One region of the Mycolicibacterium lutetiense genome, then DNA from elsewhere that is predicted to be linked to it. Evidence: predicted binding sites of a transcription regulator. Region 1 holds the regulator's gene; the other holds the start of a gene.
What was found. Region 1 encodes LexA, which represses DNA repair genes until DNA is damaged. Its sites were predicted from a motif close to CGAACANNTGTTCG; they were not measured.
Positions count from the first base shown of each region.

Region 1 (8,074 bases):
CTACCTGAGCCGGGATCTGACGATCATCCAGGGGAAGGGTTCGGTGATCGAGACCCGTTGGAGTCCGGAGGGCTGGGTTCGTCTCGCCGGCCACGTCGTCAACGACGGCACCACCCGACTGGATTGATCTACGCCTCGGCGCCGCGATGCGCCCGCAGCGCCTCGATCTCACGTTCGAAGTCCTCAGCCGACGAGAACGACCGGTACACCGAGGCGAATCTCAAGTAGGCGACTTCGTCCAGTTCGCGCAGCGGTCCGAGAATGGCCAGACCGACCTCGTTGCTGGGGATCTCTGGCGTGCCCAGACCACGGACAGCGTCCTCGACCTTCTGCGCCAAAACATTGAGTGCATCGTCGTCGACCTGCCTGCCCTGACAGGACCGGCGCACGCCGCGGATGACTTTCTCCCGACTGAAGGGCTCGGTCACGCCGCTGCGCTTCACCACAGCCAGCACCGCGGTCTCCACGGTGGTGAACCGGCGTCCGCACTCCGGGCATGATCGCCGGCGCCGGATGGCCTGGCCCTCGTCGGCCTCGCGGGAATCGACCACACGCGAATCAGGATGACGGCAGAACGGACAATGCATTACCGCTCCTTCGTCATGCCGCCGGACAACTAGTTCGAGCGTCCTTGAGCGTACCCGCGATGCCCACGGCAGACTCACCGCCGGGTCCAGTGGCATGTAGGTGCTCACTCCGGTGCCGGCCAGTGTGGCTGCCGGCCAGGACGATTCAGCAGACATTGCGCTGCTCAGCCAACCGGCGCGAGCAACGTCTGCCCGGGGTCGACTGCCGCGGATGCGAGTTGGTTGAGGTCACGAATCTGCTCGACGACCCGGGACACCGGGGCATCCGGGGCGACGCGGCGCGCCACCTGCTGCAGCGTCTCCCCCGATTTCACCTGCACCACCGCAAGCTCGGTCGGCTCAGGGCTTTCCATCCCCATCACCCCACCGAACTGGGCCACGAGGCCCAGCCACACCGTGATACCGGCGGCGACCAGGGCCAGCAACACCGTGGTCACCGGCGTGACGGGCCGGCTGCGATGGGATGCACGCGACATCAGCACTCCGGTTCCGCGGTAGCGGACCGCGCCGGCCGCGGGGCGGACCGGGGCCGGCCGCTGCACCCGGCGCACCGGCCTGGCCGCACCGGTACCGAAGGTGGCGCTGCCCCTGGTGCCGGCACCACCCCGAACCCGGGCGCGTTGCGGCGGGGACTGCGGCACGGCCCGAGCCGCGCGGGAACGGCTATCGGCGGGGATATCGATGATCGCCATCTGACTGCCTTTCGGTGGGACGGTTTCGCTCTTGTGTTCGAACATACTCGCTCAGATGTTCGATTGATAGAACATGTGATCGAACTGTTGCCAAACGATAGAACAGGGCACCGACAACCTCGGGCCACCGACCCCTCACGCGACCCGCAACCCGCCGCCACGCGCCCCACCAGCAGACACGCCCGCAACACGCGTCGAACACATGTTTGATTAATGTTCGACCAACGACTACATTCGCCCCATGAGCGACGACCGCAGCAGGGACGGAAACACCGACAGCCCGGCCGGATCGGACGGCGCGGGTCCACGCCGGGCCGAAGGCGGCCTCACCGACCGGCAGCGCACCATTCTCGACGTGATCCGCGCGTCGGTGAACAGTCGCGGCTACCCGCCGAGCATCCGCGAGATCGGCGATGCGGTCGGTTTGACCTCGACCTCGTCGGTCGCCCATCAGTTGCGCACCCTGGAACGCAAGGGCTACCTGCGTAGGGATCCCAACCGGCCACGCGCAGTCGACGTGCGCGCCTCCAACGATCCGACGGCCGCCGCGCTGGTGTCCACCGATGTGGCCGGGTCCGACGCACTACCCGAACCGACCTTCGTGCCGGTACTCGGACGTATCGCCGCCGGCGGCCCCATCCTGGCCGAGCAGGCCGTCGAGGACGTCTTCCCGTTACCCCGCGAACTGGTCGGCGAAGGGTCGCTGTTCATGCTCAAGGTCGTCGGCGACTCGATGGTCGATGCCGCCATCTGCGACGGTGACTGGGTGGTGGTACGCCAGCAGAGTGTGGCCGACAACGGAGACATCGTGGCAGCCATGATCGACGGCGAAGCGACCGTCAAGACGTTCAAGCGGACCCGCGGTCAGGTCTGGCTGATGCCGCACAACCCGGCATACGACCCGATCCCGGGCAACGACGCCGCGGTGCTCGGCAAGATTGTCACCGTCATCCGCAAGATCTGACCGGCAGGCAGGCCCGGCGGCACCGACTGGTTGCCGGGCCCTGCCGCTCAGTCCGTGCGCACGAATCCGTTCGTACGGGCGAATTCCTCACTGGCGAACCAGATCTCGGCCACTGCCTCGTCGTACTCGCTGCTGTCTGGCGACCAGTATCGGCCGGACCTGGTGTCCGCCTTGATCGGATAGCCCTCCGGCGCGCGGTTCGGGTCCTCCAACGGTAGGTGGATGGCGGTGGCACTGGGGATCTCGTCGAGTTCGATGGCGGCATGGCGCCCGCTGTGTGCCTCACTGCTGTAGGCCTCACCGCCGTAGGCCTCCGTGTCGGTGATGACGCGGGTGGGCGCGGTGTCCACGTTGTCCTGATCACCCGGCACACCCAGGCCGCTCAGCGCCGCGAAACCCCCGACTTCGCGCACCCCGCCGACCGGGCCGTTGAGTGACCCGGTATCCGTCAGGTCCTCGTCGACGAGCTCCGCTTCGATGTCATCGACGTCGTCGTCCTCGACGACTTCCTCGAAGTCGGCGTCGATGGGCGTATCGAGGTCTTCGTCGTCGAATTCGTCGTCCTCGAAATCGTCATCTTCGTCGTCATAGTCGGATTCGAAGTCGTCATAGTCGTCAAAACCCTGCTCCGGGTCGGCCAGCTGGGCGGAATCCTCCGGCGGTTCCTCGTCCTCGCCTGGCGCCCCGTGACCGCCGGCCGCTCCGTGCGGGGCGGCCCACTGACTGACCGGGATGGCGATATCGGTGGGCTCGTCGTACGGAGACGCCGCACCCGTCGATTGCTCGCCCGCCCCGACGAACCGCGTGGTCGTCGCCTCGCCGCCATAGGCAGCGCTCGGCCCGTAGCCGTCCGCCGCATCGGAGCCGCGATCATCGCGATACTCGTCGCGGTCGTACCCACCCGATCCGTAACGAGCGTCGGAGTACCGGTCCTCGTCATACGACGAATCCCCGGGGCCGCCGGCGTAGTCGTCGTCGAACGGGTCATGGTCGAAGTCGTCGTCGCCACCGGCGCGACGACGGTGCCACAGCGCGGCCCCCACGATCAGCCCGGCGAGCAGCACGACCGGGACCACCGCGATCAGCCACCACCAGCTCCAATGCCAGGAGAACGGCTTCTCGGTGTCCGTACCGGAGGGCTGCGGCCCCGTGGCCGGGGTCTGCCCGAGTCCAGGAACCTGCAGTCCGGTCAATTCGGAGGCGAGTTTCGACGGCTCGGTGGTGAACGTGTTGGTGTCGCGGTCCCACGAGATCGCTCCCCCGCTGAACCGCTGGGTGATGACACTGCCGTCTTCGGTCTGGTCGGCCATGGGGGCGCCCAGTACGCCCTTTGCACCACCGAGCTTCTCCCAGGCCGCGTTCATCGCGCCCCGCACGATCACCGCGCCGTAATCGGGAGTCCAGAAGATGACGGGATTGTCGGCGGCCGCGAACGTGCTGATCCGGCTGTTCGGGCCCAACCCGCCCTCGGATTCGCTGGTGGTCGGGAAGCCCAGATCACCTTCGGGACCGCCGACACTTTCGTACTTCTCGAGCAGCTGACCGGTGATGGCGTTGGCTCCGGTGGCCGGGCTGTAGAAGACCGTGCCGCCGGCGTATTTCTGTCCGAACCCGCCGTCGCCGATCGGATATTGGTCGCCTTCCTTGGCTCCCAGTGGCCCCATCGCGCCACCTGCCTCGCGACGCGCGGCAGCGATCGCCGAAGCGGGATCCGACGGTACGTCCAGGTCGGCGAGCTGACCGGCCAGTTCGGGCGGCTCCGTGGTGAACGCCTTGGTCTTACGGTTCCAGGAGATCTCTCCGCCGGTGAACTTCTGTGAGATCACATCGCCGTTGAACATCTCGTCGTCAGCGGGGACGCCCAGCACTCCGGCGGAGCCACCGAGCTTGTCCCAAGCGGCATTGATGGCGCCCCGTACCACCCGGGCACCGGTGGACGGAGTCCAGAAGATGACCGGGTGGTCAGGCGCGCTCAGGGTCGAGTTGCGGCTGTCGGCGGCGCGCCCGGCGCCCTCGTCAATGGTGGGGAATCCCAGATCGCCGTCCGCTGCACCACCCAACGACTCGTACTTGTCCAGGATGGCGCCCTGCATGAAATGCGCACCGGTCGCCGGGGTGAAGAACATCTTCCCGCCCGCGAAGTTCTGTGCGAAGCCAGAACCGGCCGCGTACACGCCGCCCTGCCGCGGGCCCAGCGGGCCGCCGTCGCCTCCGGTGGAATCCCAGGCGGCGCTGATCGCGGCATCGGCATCCGCTTCGGGGGTGGCCGAAGCCACCGCCGGCACCATCAAAGTCGCGACGATGAGTGCGAGCAGACCGACCGCCAACCGCAACACGGCGGCATTCAGCCGCACTCCCGGCCTAGTCATGCGCCCTCCCCCACTCGTTCGGCAAAGTTCCCGTAGAAATGTCCCGCCCGACAACTCTGCTTCAGCACGTGACGATAACCAAGGAACGTGGCCGATCATGACCAAAAAAGCCCCAATATCTGGGTCCAACGGCCCAGATTTGGGGTTTTTCGGGGCGTCACGCCGAGTTAGGCGGGTAAATCAGACACCCAAACCGCGTCCGATGATCTCCTTCATGATCTCGGTGGTGCCGCCGTAAATGGTCTGAACGCGGGCATCCAGGTAGGCCCGCGCGACCGGATACTCGCGCATGTAGCCGTATCCGCCGTGCAGCTGCAGGCAGCGGTCGATGAGGCTCACCTGCTTCTCGCTCGAGTACCACTTGGCCATCGCCGCCTGCTCCACGGTGAGCTTCTCGTCGAGGTGCAACCGGATGAACTCGTCGACCATGATCCGCACCACGGTGGCTTCGGTCGCCAATTCGGCCAGTAGGAACCGGCTGTTCTGGAAGCTTCCGATGGGCTTGCCGAACGCCTTGCGCTCCTTGGTGTACTGCACCGTCTGTTCCAGAACCGCCTCCATTGCCGCGGCGGCCATGATCGCGATCGAGATGCGTTCCTGCGGCAGGTTCTGCATCAGGTAGACGAAGCCCTGCCCCTCCTCGCCGAGCAGATTCTCGACGGGCACCTTGACGTCGGTGAACGACAGCTCGGCGGTGTCCTGGGCGTCCAGACCGATCTTGTCCAGATGCCGTCCGCGCTCGAAGCCCTCCATACCCCGCTCGACCACCAACAGCGAGAAGCCCAGGGCTCCCTTCTCCGGGTCGGTCTGGGCCACCACAACCACGAGATCGGCGTGGATGCCGTTGGTGATGAACGTCTTTGACCCGTTGAGCACGTAGTGGTCCCCGTCGCGGACCGCGCGGGTCTTGATGCCCTGCAGGTCGCTGCCCGTGCCGGGTTCGGTCATTGCGATCGCCGTGATCAATTCCCCGGTGCAGAACTTGGGCAGCCAGCGCTGCTTCTGCTCCTCGTTGGTCAGGCGCAACAGGTAGGGCGCGACGACATCGTTGTGCAGGCTGAAGCCGAGGCCGCTGTAGCGGCCCATCGCGGTCTCCTCGCCCATGATGGTGTTGTACCGGAAATCGGACTCGCCGCCGCCGCCGTACTCCTCGGGCACCGCCATCCCCAGAAAGCCCTGCTTACCCGCCTCGATCCAGACCCCGCGGTCGACGATCTTGTCCTTCTCCCACTGGTCGTGGAACGGTGCGACGTGGCGTTCCAGGAACGCCCGGTACGAGTCGCGGAACAACTCGTGTTCGGGCTCGAACAACGTGCGGTCGTACTTCACAACACTGCCCATGGTGGGACCTCCGGTACCGGTTAAGAATGTGGGCCCAACCTATACCAACCGGGTGGTTGGTCAGCCCGGGGTCGGTGGATGCCGCCCGTAAGCTCTGGCCATGCCGGAGTCCCCCATGAGCCTCGCGCACTGGGGCGCCTTCACCGCCGACGTCGCGGCAGGCGATATCGCAGGCGTCACCCCGCTGGCCGGTGACACAGATCCCTCCCCACTATTGGGTAATTTGGCGGGCTCGATCCGGCACCGCTCGCGCATCGCCGGGCCCGCGGTCCGACGCGGTTGGCTGCGCGACGGCCCCGGCCCCAGCACCGAGCGCGGCGCCGACGAGTACGTCGCGGTGCCCTGGGACGAGCTCACCGAATTGTTGGCCGACGAGCTGCGCCGGGTCGTGGACACCCACGGCAACGAGGCGATCTACGGCGGCTCATACGGCTGGGCGAGCGCCGGACGGTTCCACCACGCCCAGAGCCAGGTGCACCGCTTTCTGAAAATGCTCGGCGGCTATACATTTTCCCGCCACTCCTACAGCCTGGGCGCAACCGGAGTGATCATGCCCCGGGTCGTCGGGACCCACGACGACCTGTTCAAACGCTCCACCGACTGGGATGTCATCGCCGAACACACTGACCTGTTGGTGTGCTTCGGCGGTGTCGCGCTGAAGAACACCGGCATCAATCACGGTGGCACCACGGCTCATCCGGCCCGCGACGCACTGCGTCGGATGCGTGAGCGCGGTGGGCAGATCGTGTCGCTGAGCCCACTGCGCGACGATGTCGACGGTGACTGCCGATGGCTGGCTCCGGTACCCGGCACCGACGTCGCGGTGATGCTCGCGCTGGCCCACGTCCTGGCCACCGAAGGCCTGGCCGATCTGGATTTTCTCGACACCTACTGCACCGGATACCAGCGGTTCGAGCGTTACCTGCTGGGCCGCGACGACGGTGTCGCCAAGACCCCGGAGTGGGCGTCTCGACTCAGCGGTCTGGCCGCCGGGGAGCTGAGGGCGCTGGCCCGGCGCATGGCTGCCTCGCGCACCCTGGTCACCGTCAGTTGGTCGCTGCAACGGGTCCGGCACGGCGAGCAGGCTCCGTGGATGGGACTGACGCTGGCAGCCATGTTGGGCCAGGTCGGCATCCCGGGAGGAGGTTTCGGGCACGGCTACGGCTCGATGAACGAGCCGGGGTTGCCGCCGCTACGCTGCGGCCTGCCTGCGCTGCCGCAGGGCCTCAACCCCGTGCAGACGTTCATCCCGGTGGCGGCCGTCACCGACATGCTGCTGCAGCCGGGGCAGCCGTTCGACTACAACGGCTTGCAGCTGACCTACCCCGACATCAGGTGCGTGTACTGGTCCGGCGGCAATCCGTTCCACCATCACCAGAACATTCCGCGACTACGCCGGGCCCTGTCCCGGGTCGACACCATCGTGGTGCATGACCCGTACTGGACGGCGATGGCCAAGCACGCCGACATCGTGGTGCCCTCGACCACGGCCTATGAGCGCGAGGACTACTCGGGTTCGCGGAACGACCCGCTGCTGGTGGCCATGCCCGCATTGACGCAGCCGTATGCCGACTCCCGCGACGACTACGCCACGTTCTCGGCGTTGGCCGCACGGCTCGGGTTCGGCGAGCAGTTCACCGAGGGCCGCACGGCGCGGGAGTGGCTGGTCCACATGTATGAAAAATGGTCTGCCGGGCTGGGTTTCGAGGTTCCTGAATTCGACGATTTCTGGGCTGCCGGGCAACTGCGACTGCCCACCGAACAGGGACTGACACTGCTGTCCGGCTTCCGGGCCGACCCGATCGGGCAGCCGCTGGCCACGCCGAGCGGGCGCATCGAGATCTTCTCGCACACCATCGACGGATTCGGCTACGACGACTGTGTCGGCCATCCCCGGTGGTACGAGCCGACGGAGTGGCTCGGTGGTGAGCGTGCCCGGGCCTACCCGTTGCATCTGCTGGCCAATCAACCCGCGACCCGCCTGCACAGCCAGCTCGATGGCGGCGCCACCAGCCAGTCATCGAAAGTGCAAGGGCGCGAACCGATCCGGATCCACCCGGACGATGCGGCGGCACGCGGGGTCGGCGACGGCGACGTGGTGCGCGTGTTCAACGATCGCGG
Region 1 covers NZ_JAGIOP010000002.1:992,530-1,000,603, forward strand. The annotation lists gene JOF57_RS14085 (PhzF family protein) at 1-127, shown strand, start outside; gene nrdR (transcriptional regulator NrdR) at 129-587, opposite strand; gene JOF57_RS14095 (LysM peptidoglycan-binding domain-containing protein) at 752-1,279, opposite strand; gene lexA (transcriptional repressor LexA) at 1,521-2,243, shown strand; gene JOF57_RS14105 (LGFP repeat-containing protein) at 2,291-4,612, opposite strand; gene JOF57_RS14110 (acyl-CoA dehydrogenase family protein) at 4,793-5,953, opposite strand; gene JOF57_RS14115 (molybdopterin guanine dinucleotide-containing S/N-oxide reductase) at 6,054-8,074, shown strand, end outside.

Region 2 (8,074 bases), 240 kb from region 1:
TGGCTGACGACGCCACCGCGCCTCGGGGCGTCGGCGCAGCGCGCCCAGCCCGGTGCAGGGAGCATCGACGAGGACCCGGTCGAACCCGGGTTCCAGACCCGATTCCCGCCCGTCCACGCGGCGCACGTCGACGTCGAACCCGCGGACGTTCTCCTCGACCAGATCGGCGCGCCGCGGTGCCGGCTCGACCGCGGTGACCCGCGCACCCGAAGCCGCGCCGATGGCGGCCAAGAGGGCGGTCTTGCCGCCCGGTCCGGCACACAGATCGAGCCAGCGGCCGGTGTCCGGGCCGTCGAGTTCGGCCAGGGTGAGCGCGCGGGCCACCAACTGGCTGCCCTCGTCCTGGACCTGGGCGGCGCCGTCGCGCACGGCCGCCAACTGGCCGGGATCGCCGCCGGGCAGGTAGACCGCATACGGCGAGTAGCGACCCACCGTGCCGTCGGCCTGGGCGGCCAGCTCGGCGGCGGTCAGCGCGGTGGGCCGCGCCGCCAGGTGCACCAGGGGACGCTCGTCGTCGCTGGCCAGCAGGGCGTCGAGTTCACCCGCCCTCGCCCCGAGCGCGTCGGTGAAAGCCTGGGCGATCCACCGCGGGTGGGCGTGCACGAACGCCGCATGCCCGACCGGATCGGTGGCCGCAGGCGGTGCCAGCTGCTCCATCCATTCCGCCTCGGTGCTGCGGGAGATCGTCCGGAGTACGCCGTTGACGAAACCGGCTCGGGCCGTGTCGAATTCGATGCCAGCCTGTTCCACGGTGGTGGATACCGCAGCGTGGGGCTCGACCCGGGTACGCAGCAGCTGATAGGTGCCCAGGCGCAACAGGTCGAGCAACACCGGATCGATCTGCTCGGGCGGGCGCCCGGCTGCCGCAGCGATGACCGCGTCGAGCAGCCCCCGGGTGCGGCAGGCGCCGTAGGTCAGCTCGGTGGCGAAGGCGGCGTCGCGCCCCTCGATCCCCCGCTCCCGCAGCAAGGCGGGCAGGGCCAGGTTGGCGTAGGAATCACGCTCGGACACCGCGCGCAGCACATCGAACGCGGCGCGGCGGGCCGGGTCCAGCGGCGTGCGCCTGGTCGGACGCTTGCCGTGCGTTGGCCGGTTCGGACGGTTAGTTGGCCTGCTCATGATGCGTGCACCGAATCCTCCAACCTTGCGCCGCGGGCCCAGTCGGCGGCGTTCATGAGTTTCTTTCCGGGCGGCTGGATCTGCCCGAGCTGTACCGGCTGCGAGCCCGTACCGACCAGCACCGCGTTGCGTTCGACCCGGATCTCACCGGGTTCCAACGAGACCTCCGACTGCGCCACGGTGACCGGACCGACCTTGATCCGCAGGTCCCCGATTGTCGTCCAGGCACCGGGATTCGGGGTGACCGCACGGATACGCCGGTCGATGACGTGGGCCGGAAGATCCCAGCGCACCCGGGCCGACTCCACCGTGATCTTGGGTGCCAGGCTGACTCCGTCGGCCGGTTGCGGCACCGCGGTCAGCGCCCCCTCGGCGATGCCGTCAAGAGTGGACTCCAGTAGTTCGGCACCCGAAACAGCAAGCCGCCCAAGCAGATCGCCCGCGGTGTCGGTGTCGCGTACCCGCTCGGTCACCACCCCGTAGACCGGGCCGGAGTCCAGTGCCGGCTCGATCAGGAACGTCGTGGCTCCGGTCACCTCTTCGCCCGCCGCCAGCGAGGCCTGCACCGGTGCCGCCCCGCGCCAGGCCGGCAGCAACGAGAAGTGCAGATTGATCCAGCCGTGCTGCGGCACGGCGAGCAGGCGTTCGCTCAGCAGCGCACCGTAGGCGACCACCGCACAGCAGTCCGGGGCCAGCTCGGACAGCTCGGCGACGAACTCGTCGGAGTTGGGCTTGGCCGGTCGCAAAATCGGGATGTCGTGCTCAAGCGCCAGCTGCGCGACCGGTGACGGAGCGGGTTTGCCGCGGCGCCCGGCGGCGGCGTCGGGCCGGGTGAGGACCGCGACCACATCGTGGCGGGGCGAGTCGATCAGCCGCTGCAACGACGGGAGGGCGGGCTCTGGGGTTCCGGCAAAGACAAGACGCACCGCCCCAGTTTAGGGATCCGGGGCGCCGCTTCCCTAATGCTGCGTCTCATCAATACCGGGTTAGGAGACTCCCACCTAGGTATTCTCAACGTCACTGCCGAGCAGCCACCACTGGCTTCAAGTGCTATTCCCTCGCTGCCGCACTCAAGGGGTCAGGCCGATGCTCGAGGTGATCGAAAAAGGGTCGTCTACCGAATCTCACCCCACACCACTGCTGTTCGTTCACGGTGGGTGCCTCTCCGCGTGGTGTTGGGACGAACACTTCCTCGACTTCTTCGCAGCGCAGGGATTTCGCACCGTTGCTCTCAGCTGGCGGGGCCATGGCCAAAGCACGTCGGGCAAGCCGCTGAGCAAGTGTTCAATTGCGGATTATGTCGATGACACGCGCGTCGTTGCCGACGATCTGGGCGGCCAGCCCGTATTGATCGGGCACTCCACCGGCGGGTTCGTCGTGCAGAAGTATCTTGAGATTCGCCGCGCCCCGGCCGGAGTCCTACTGGCTTCGACACCGCCACGGGGCATCCTCGGCACCTCGATGAGCGTATGGTTTCGCCATCCATGGACGGCGATGCGGGCCAACACTTTCGGAGAATCACACGAGATCTTCAATACCCCAAAGCTTGCCCGCGAATTTCTCTTCTGCTCCCACACGCCCGAACCCATTGTCGAGGCCGGCGCAATGCGTGCCGAGCCTGACAGCATGCGAGCCGTGTTCCTGGACCAGGTATTCCGCCTGCCAAAACCTCAACGCATTACTACTCCGCTACTGGTGCTGGGCGGCGAAGATGACGGCTTGATCAGCAACGACCAGGTGCATGCAACCGCGGGCGCGTACCGCACCGACGCGGAGCTCTTCCCGAAGATGGGGCACATGATGATGACCGAACCGGGGTGGGCTGCAGTTGCGGAACGTATCCTCACCTGGCTCGGAGCGCGTGGGCTCTGAATCCAGGCAGTGCGGCAGTCCGAAGTTCGGAGTCGCCCGCAGTGCATTCCAATCATGTTGCTTTTCTGCATGATTGGCGATGGCGGATCCTGGGGTGTCGTTATCGGGTGTCGGCCGCATCGGGTGGAGCCAGCAGCTCTTCGGGGTGGAAGTGGTGGTTGAGGGTGTCTTGCCCGGTATCCATCAGGGGTGGCGGGTGCCAGTGGATGCGGCCGGTGCCGGAATCCACGCTGGTGGTCCAGCCGAGTCCGACCAGGCGGTTGTCGGGCCCGCAGCTCAGTGCGAGGTCGGGGGCGTCGGTGTGGCCGCCGTGTTGCCAATCGGCCTTGGCGTGGTGGACCTGGCAGTGGTCGGCAGGGGCGGTGCAGCCGGGGCGGGTGCAGCCTCGGTCGCGGTTGTAGAGCAGCAGTCGTTGTGCTTTGGTGGCTAACCGTTTGGTGCGGGCCATGTAGAGCGGTTCGGCGGTGTAGTGGTCGTAAATGATCAGGTAGTGGAAGCTGTGCGATGCCAATCTGATGAGGTCATTCATCGGCATCCGGATACCCGAACCGGTGACCGCGATTCCGGCGCCGGCTTCCAGTTCGGCCAGGGTCGTGGAGACCACCACGGTGACGGGGAGACCGCCATGCTGGCCGAGCCGTTTTGACATCAACAGTTCGCGCAGTGCCACTTTGAGTGCGTCGTGGTTGCGCTGTGCCTGGGTTCGGGTGTCACGGTCGGCGGCGGCCTGCTGGTCTTGCTGAGCGTGAGAGGCGTCCCGCTCCTCGAAGGCGTCGAGTTCTGCATCGGGGACGTCGGCCTCGTCGATGCCAGGCTCGGGCGCGGCGGCCTCGTCCACGTCAGGCACATCAAGTGGGTTTGGTGAGGGGTTGTACACCGGTTCGGGATCATCGGGATTGTTGAGGCCGGGTGCGCCCCACACCCCGGTGACGGCTCGCAGATAGGACGCGGTCTCGGGGTCCAGCCAGCCCTGCACATGGACCAACCCATCGGCGTCTTGTTTGCCGATCCGCAGCCCGCGCAGGTGTGCGGCGACATCGGGCGAGTCGCCGTCCTGGTTCAGCAGATACAGCAGTTTGTCTGCCGCGGCTTTCAGTGTTTCGGGGGTGTCGCGGGTGGCTGCGGCCACCAGGTCGGATTCGATCTGGGCGAGTTCGGCTGCGCTGACGTATTTTTCGGCATTCGCCACGGTGTTGCGGATGATGGTGATGTGTTCGGTGTTGATCGTCCCCGCTGCCAGCGCCTGGGCGCATGCGGGCAGAAGCGGTTCCAGCACCTCACCGCCGATGACATATCGCGGCCCCAGTTCGGCGGCTGCGGCGACTCGGCGTGAGGCTTCCTTGCCGCTGATCCGCATCCGGGTGGCCAGCACATCCTTCCAGGACTTGCCGCCGATCTCGTGAGGAGCGGCCTGAGCCATCAGGGCGGCTTGGATGCGGTGATCGATCATGGCCGAGGCGCGGGCCTGCTGCTCGCGCTGGGACTGGATCGCCAACAACTGCGCCGTGTCGAATCCGGAGAAGTCCACGTCGACCAGCGTCGCGGTCGCGGCCAGGTGGCCCGCCAGCGCGGTCTGCACCGCGCCCCGGTTCTGCGCCAAGCCGACCTTCATGATTCGAACACTAGTTCGATAGTCCGACAAGAAATCGCTGCTTGGGACCGATGTGACCAAAGTGGCCAAAGTTTTTTCGGTGGCGCAGGCCAGTCTGCCTGGCCCAACGGTTGCCCAACCGCCCCCCTGATCTCCGATGCAGCGGACCATGGCATTGCGGCGGCAGCGGAGCCTAACTCGGCGTCTGGTAGTACTCCCGTTCCGACACTCCGGCCAGTGGCGCGAGGTACACCCAGGGGATGGTGCCGACGAGGCGGTTGAGGGTAGCGACGGCGTCGTTGTAGTACTGCCGGGCGAACGCCAGCTTGTTCTCGGTGTCGGCCAGGTTGTCCTGCAGATTCAGGAAGTTGGCCGACGAATTGAGTTGCGGGTAGGACGATCCCAGTGCCAGCATGCCGGTCAGCGCGCTGTCCAGATCATGCTCGGCAGCGCTGCGTTGCACCACCGAGGCGCCACCGGTCGCCGAGGCCAGGGCGGCCTGGGCACCGCTGACCCGGCCGAGAACCGCCGTCTCATGCGAAGCGAACGTCGCCACGGCCTGCACGAGCGCCGGGATCAGCGCAGCCCGGCGGGTCAACTCGACGTCGATGCCGCCGAGCGCCTCGGCGACCCGCACGTCCGCCGCGCGCAGCTTGTTGTAGCCCACGACGAAGCCCACCAGTACCGCCACCGCGAGCACCAGCACCACGATCAACAGCAATCTCACCATGAGCCGCCTCCTCCCCCTCCGCCACCACCGCCGCCGCCTCCACCGGATGACGATGACCCGCCGCCCGACGATGAGGAGGACGACGACTGCGAGGCGGTGTACGCCCCGATGGACGACGATAGTGCCGATTCGAAACTCTCGAAGTCCGTATCGCCTGACCCGCCGGTGAAACCGTGGCTGCTGTCCGACGAGGACGACGACGAGTTGTACCAATCAGGTTGGGGTGCAGCGGCCCCCAGGGTGTCCTGATATTTCTTGGCCCACAGCGCAGCGGCACCGCCGGCCACCGCGAACGGAATGTAAGCCAGGTAGAGGTCTTTGCGGGCGGCGAAGTCGAACCTGGTCTCGGCCGAATCAGTGGACAGCAGCCGGTGGAAACCCTCGGCCCGCGACCACAATTCACGGCCGGCCGGGGTCCGACGGGTCCCCACACCGCCCTTCCAGGAACTTACGGAGAACACGAAGAACGCCGCGAACGGCAACCCCCACAAGGTGATACCGAACCAGAGGAAGAAGCCGGCCAGCGCGGCGAAGAACGCCGCGACATTGGCGACCCGGATCCACAGTTCCTTGCGACGCTTGACCATGAAGCCGCCGTCGAGGGCCCATTTGCGCACCGCGACAACCATGTCGGCCTTGGCCTTGCTCAGCTTCTTTCCCGATTCTGCGTTGTTCTTGGCGGAGAACTCGGCCCCCACCGACATCACCTTGAGTGCCGCACCCACGTCGATGCCGACCGGATCGACATCGGCCCACTCTGCCGGTTTCGCGAGACCTTTGATCTTCCAGTGTTTGTCGCTGACTTGCCGCAGCTCCACGAGCCCCCGCTCGGCCAGGTGGAACAGAGTCGCGCTCAGCCCGTTCGTGGGAACCGTCTCGGTGCGGATGTACTCGGTCTGCACCGGCCCGAGCCCCTCCGGCGGGGCGTACTGCACCGGAAATCCCGGTGCCGGTTCAACGGTGGTCCGGGTCCAGAAGTAGGCGAGCAGTCCCATACCGACGCTCAGCAAGGCGATCCACAACAGTGCGCTCACCGATCGGCCGAGGATCCGGTCCCAGGTGTACGGCCAGGGCAGGGTCGTCTGAGGCGGTGTCGCCACATCGACGCCGGCGCGCAGCGTCACCGGCGTGTGGGGCTCCAGGTCGGTCGCCGTCAACCGTACGGTGTTGCCTTCGACGCGCAGATCCGTGCAGGCACCGCCGACACCGAATCCGACACTGCAACCGGCGCCGGTCACCTCGGCCGGCAGAGTGACCGAGATGTCGGCCCGCTCGATCGTGTTGTTCCAGGCCGGGGCGATGACGTTCCAGTAGAACGCCGACGAGGCCGCGGGGTCTCCGGTGTTCGCGGCGAACTGACGCCTGGCACCGACCTCGCCCGGATCGAGGACACCGTCGATCGTGTAACGCATCTCGAAGACGTGGTTGCCCCAGTCGATGGTGGAGTCCGGGTCACCGATCTTGGCCACCCGGAAGCGTTTACCGTTCTCCCACAACAGTTGATAGGTCATCGGTGACCCGTCCATCGTGATCGAGGTGATCTCGGGTACCTGCCGGAGCCGGGAGTTATTCTGATTGGCCACGTCCCAGTACCGGAAGATGCCGTGTCGCCCGCTGGGGAAATTGCCGGTGATGGTCTCGACCGCGACCATCCGCCCGTTGGCGTCCACAGTGAAATCAGCGCGGTAGTCGGTGATCACCACCGGATCGGCCGGGCCGGGGCCCGATGCGGACCCACCGGTGAACACCAGCGGCCACAGCAGGCCAAAGGCGATGAGCCCCAACGTGAACAACCAAGACAACACCCGGCGCATGGCAGCCTCCTGGTTCGGCACTCACCGGTACCGGGTGAGGTGTTGGCATCACCCTATGTGCAACGGGTCGATTTGGATACGACACGGTTGCTGATCCTTGCGGGCGCTGAGCACCGCGGTGGCCCGGCGTAGTGCCGCCGCCATCTCCAGGCCCCCGTCGCGCGGAACCCGGACCAGCATCCGGCTCACCTCGGCGTCGGCGTCCAGGCCGGGCGGGCGACGCGCACCGGTCGGCAGGTCCACCGGCCCGAGGATTTCCGCGGACTCGGGCAATTGGGCGGTGTCGAGCAGAGCCGCGGTCGCCGTCGTCGTGCCGTCGATGGCCGCCATGTGCACAGCCGGCGGCAGGCCCACCTCACCGCGGCCGTCGAGCTCGGCATCGGCATGCCCCACCGGATCCCACCGGATCAGCGCCTGCACGGTGGCGATCGCCGACTCGGCGACCACGGCCACCACGCCGCCGTCGGTGCGCGGTCGCACCAGGGCCGCCGCAGCCATCCACCGGCGCATCGTGTCCTCGGCGGCCCGCAGATCCTGCCGGCCCAGCAGTGCCCACGCGTCGAGTAGTAGGGCTGCGCCGTAGCCGCCTTCGGCGATCGGCTCCGCGCCGGGCGTACAGACGACCAGGGCCGGCCCATCCCCCACCGCACTGACCATGGCGTCGCCGCCCGAGGTGATCACCGAGGTACCGGCAAAGGCGCGGCCCAGCTCCTCGGCGGTGCGTCGGGCCCCCACCACCACTGCTCGTACTGCATTCGAACCGCAACGCACACAACGCAATGCGGGCTCGGCCCGGCCACACCACCGACACTCCGCGGCCGCACCGCCCCGGTCCGGCAGGGCCAGCGGGCCCGTGCAATGCCGACAGCGCGTCACCGCACGGCACCGAGCACATGCCAACGCGGGCACGTATCCGCGTCGTGGAACCTGGATGAGCACGGGGCGCTC
Region 2 covers NZ_JAGIOP010000002.1:755,064-763,137, forward strand. The annotation lists gene JOF57_RS12900 (RsmB/NOP family class I SAM-dependent RNA methyltransferase) at 1-1,119, opposite strand, end outside; gene fmt (methionyl-tRNA formyltransferase) at 1,116-2,045, opposite strand; gene JOF57_RS12910 (alpha/beta hydrolase) at 2,206-2,991, shown strand; gene JOF57_RS12915 (HNH endonuclease signature motif containing protein) at 3,092-4,603, opposite strand; gene JOF57_RS12920 (LemA family protein) at 4,776-5,312, opposite strand; gene JOF57_RS12925 (DUF2207 domain-containing protein) at 5,306-7,126, opposite strand; gene JOF57_RS12930 (primosomal protein N') at 7,175-8,074, opposite strand, start outside.
Region 2: JOF57_RS12915 (HNH endonuclease signature motif containing protein) is a predicted target of LexA. The motif match lies at 4,608-4,621, and genes of this name have one in related genera.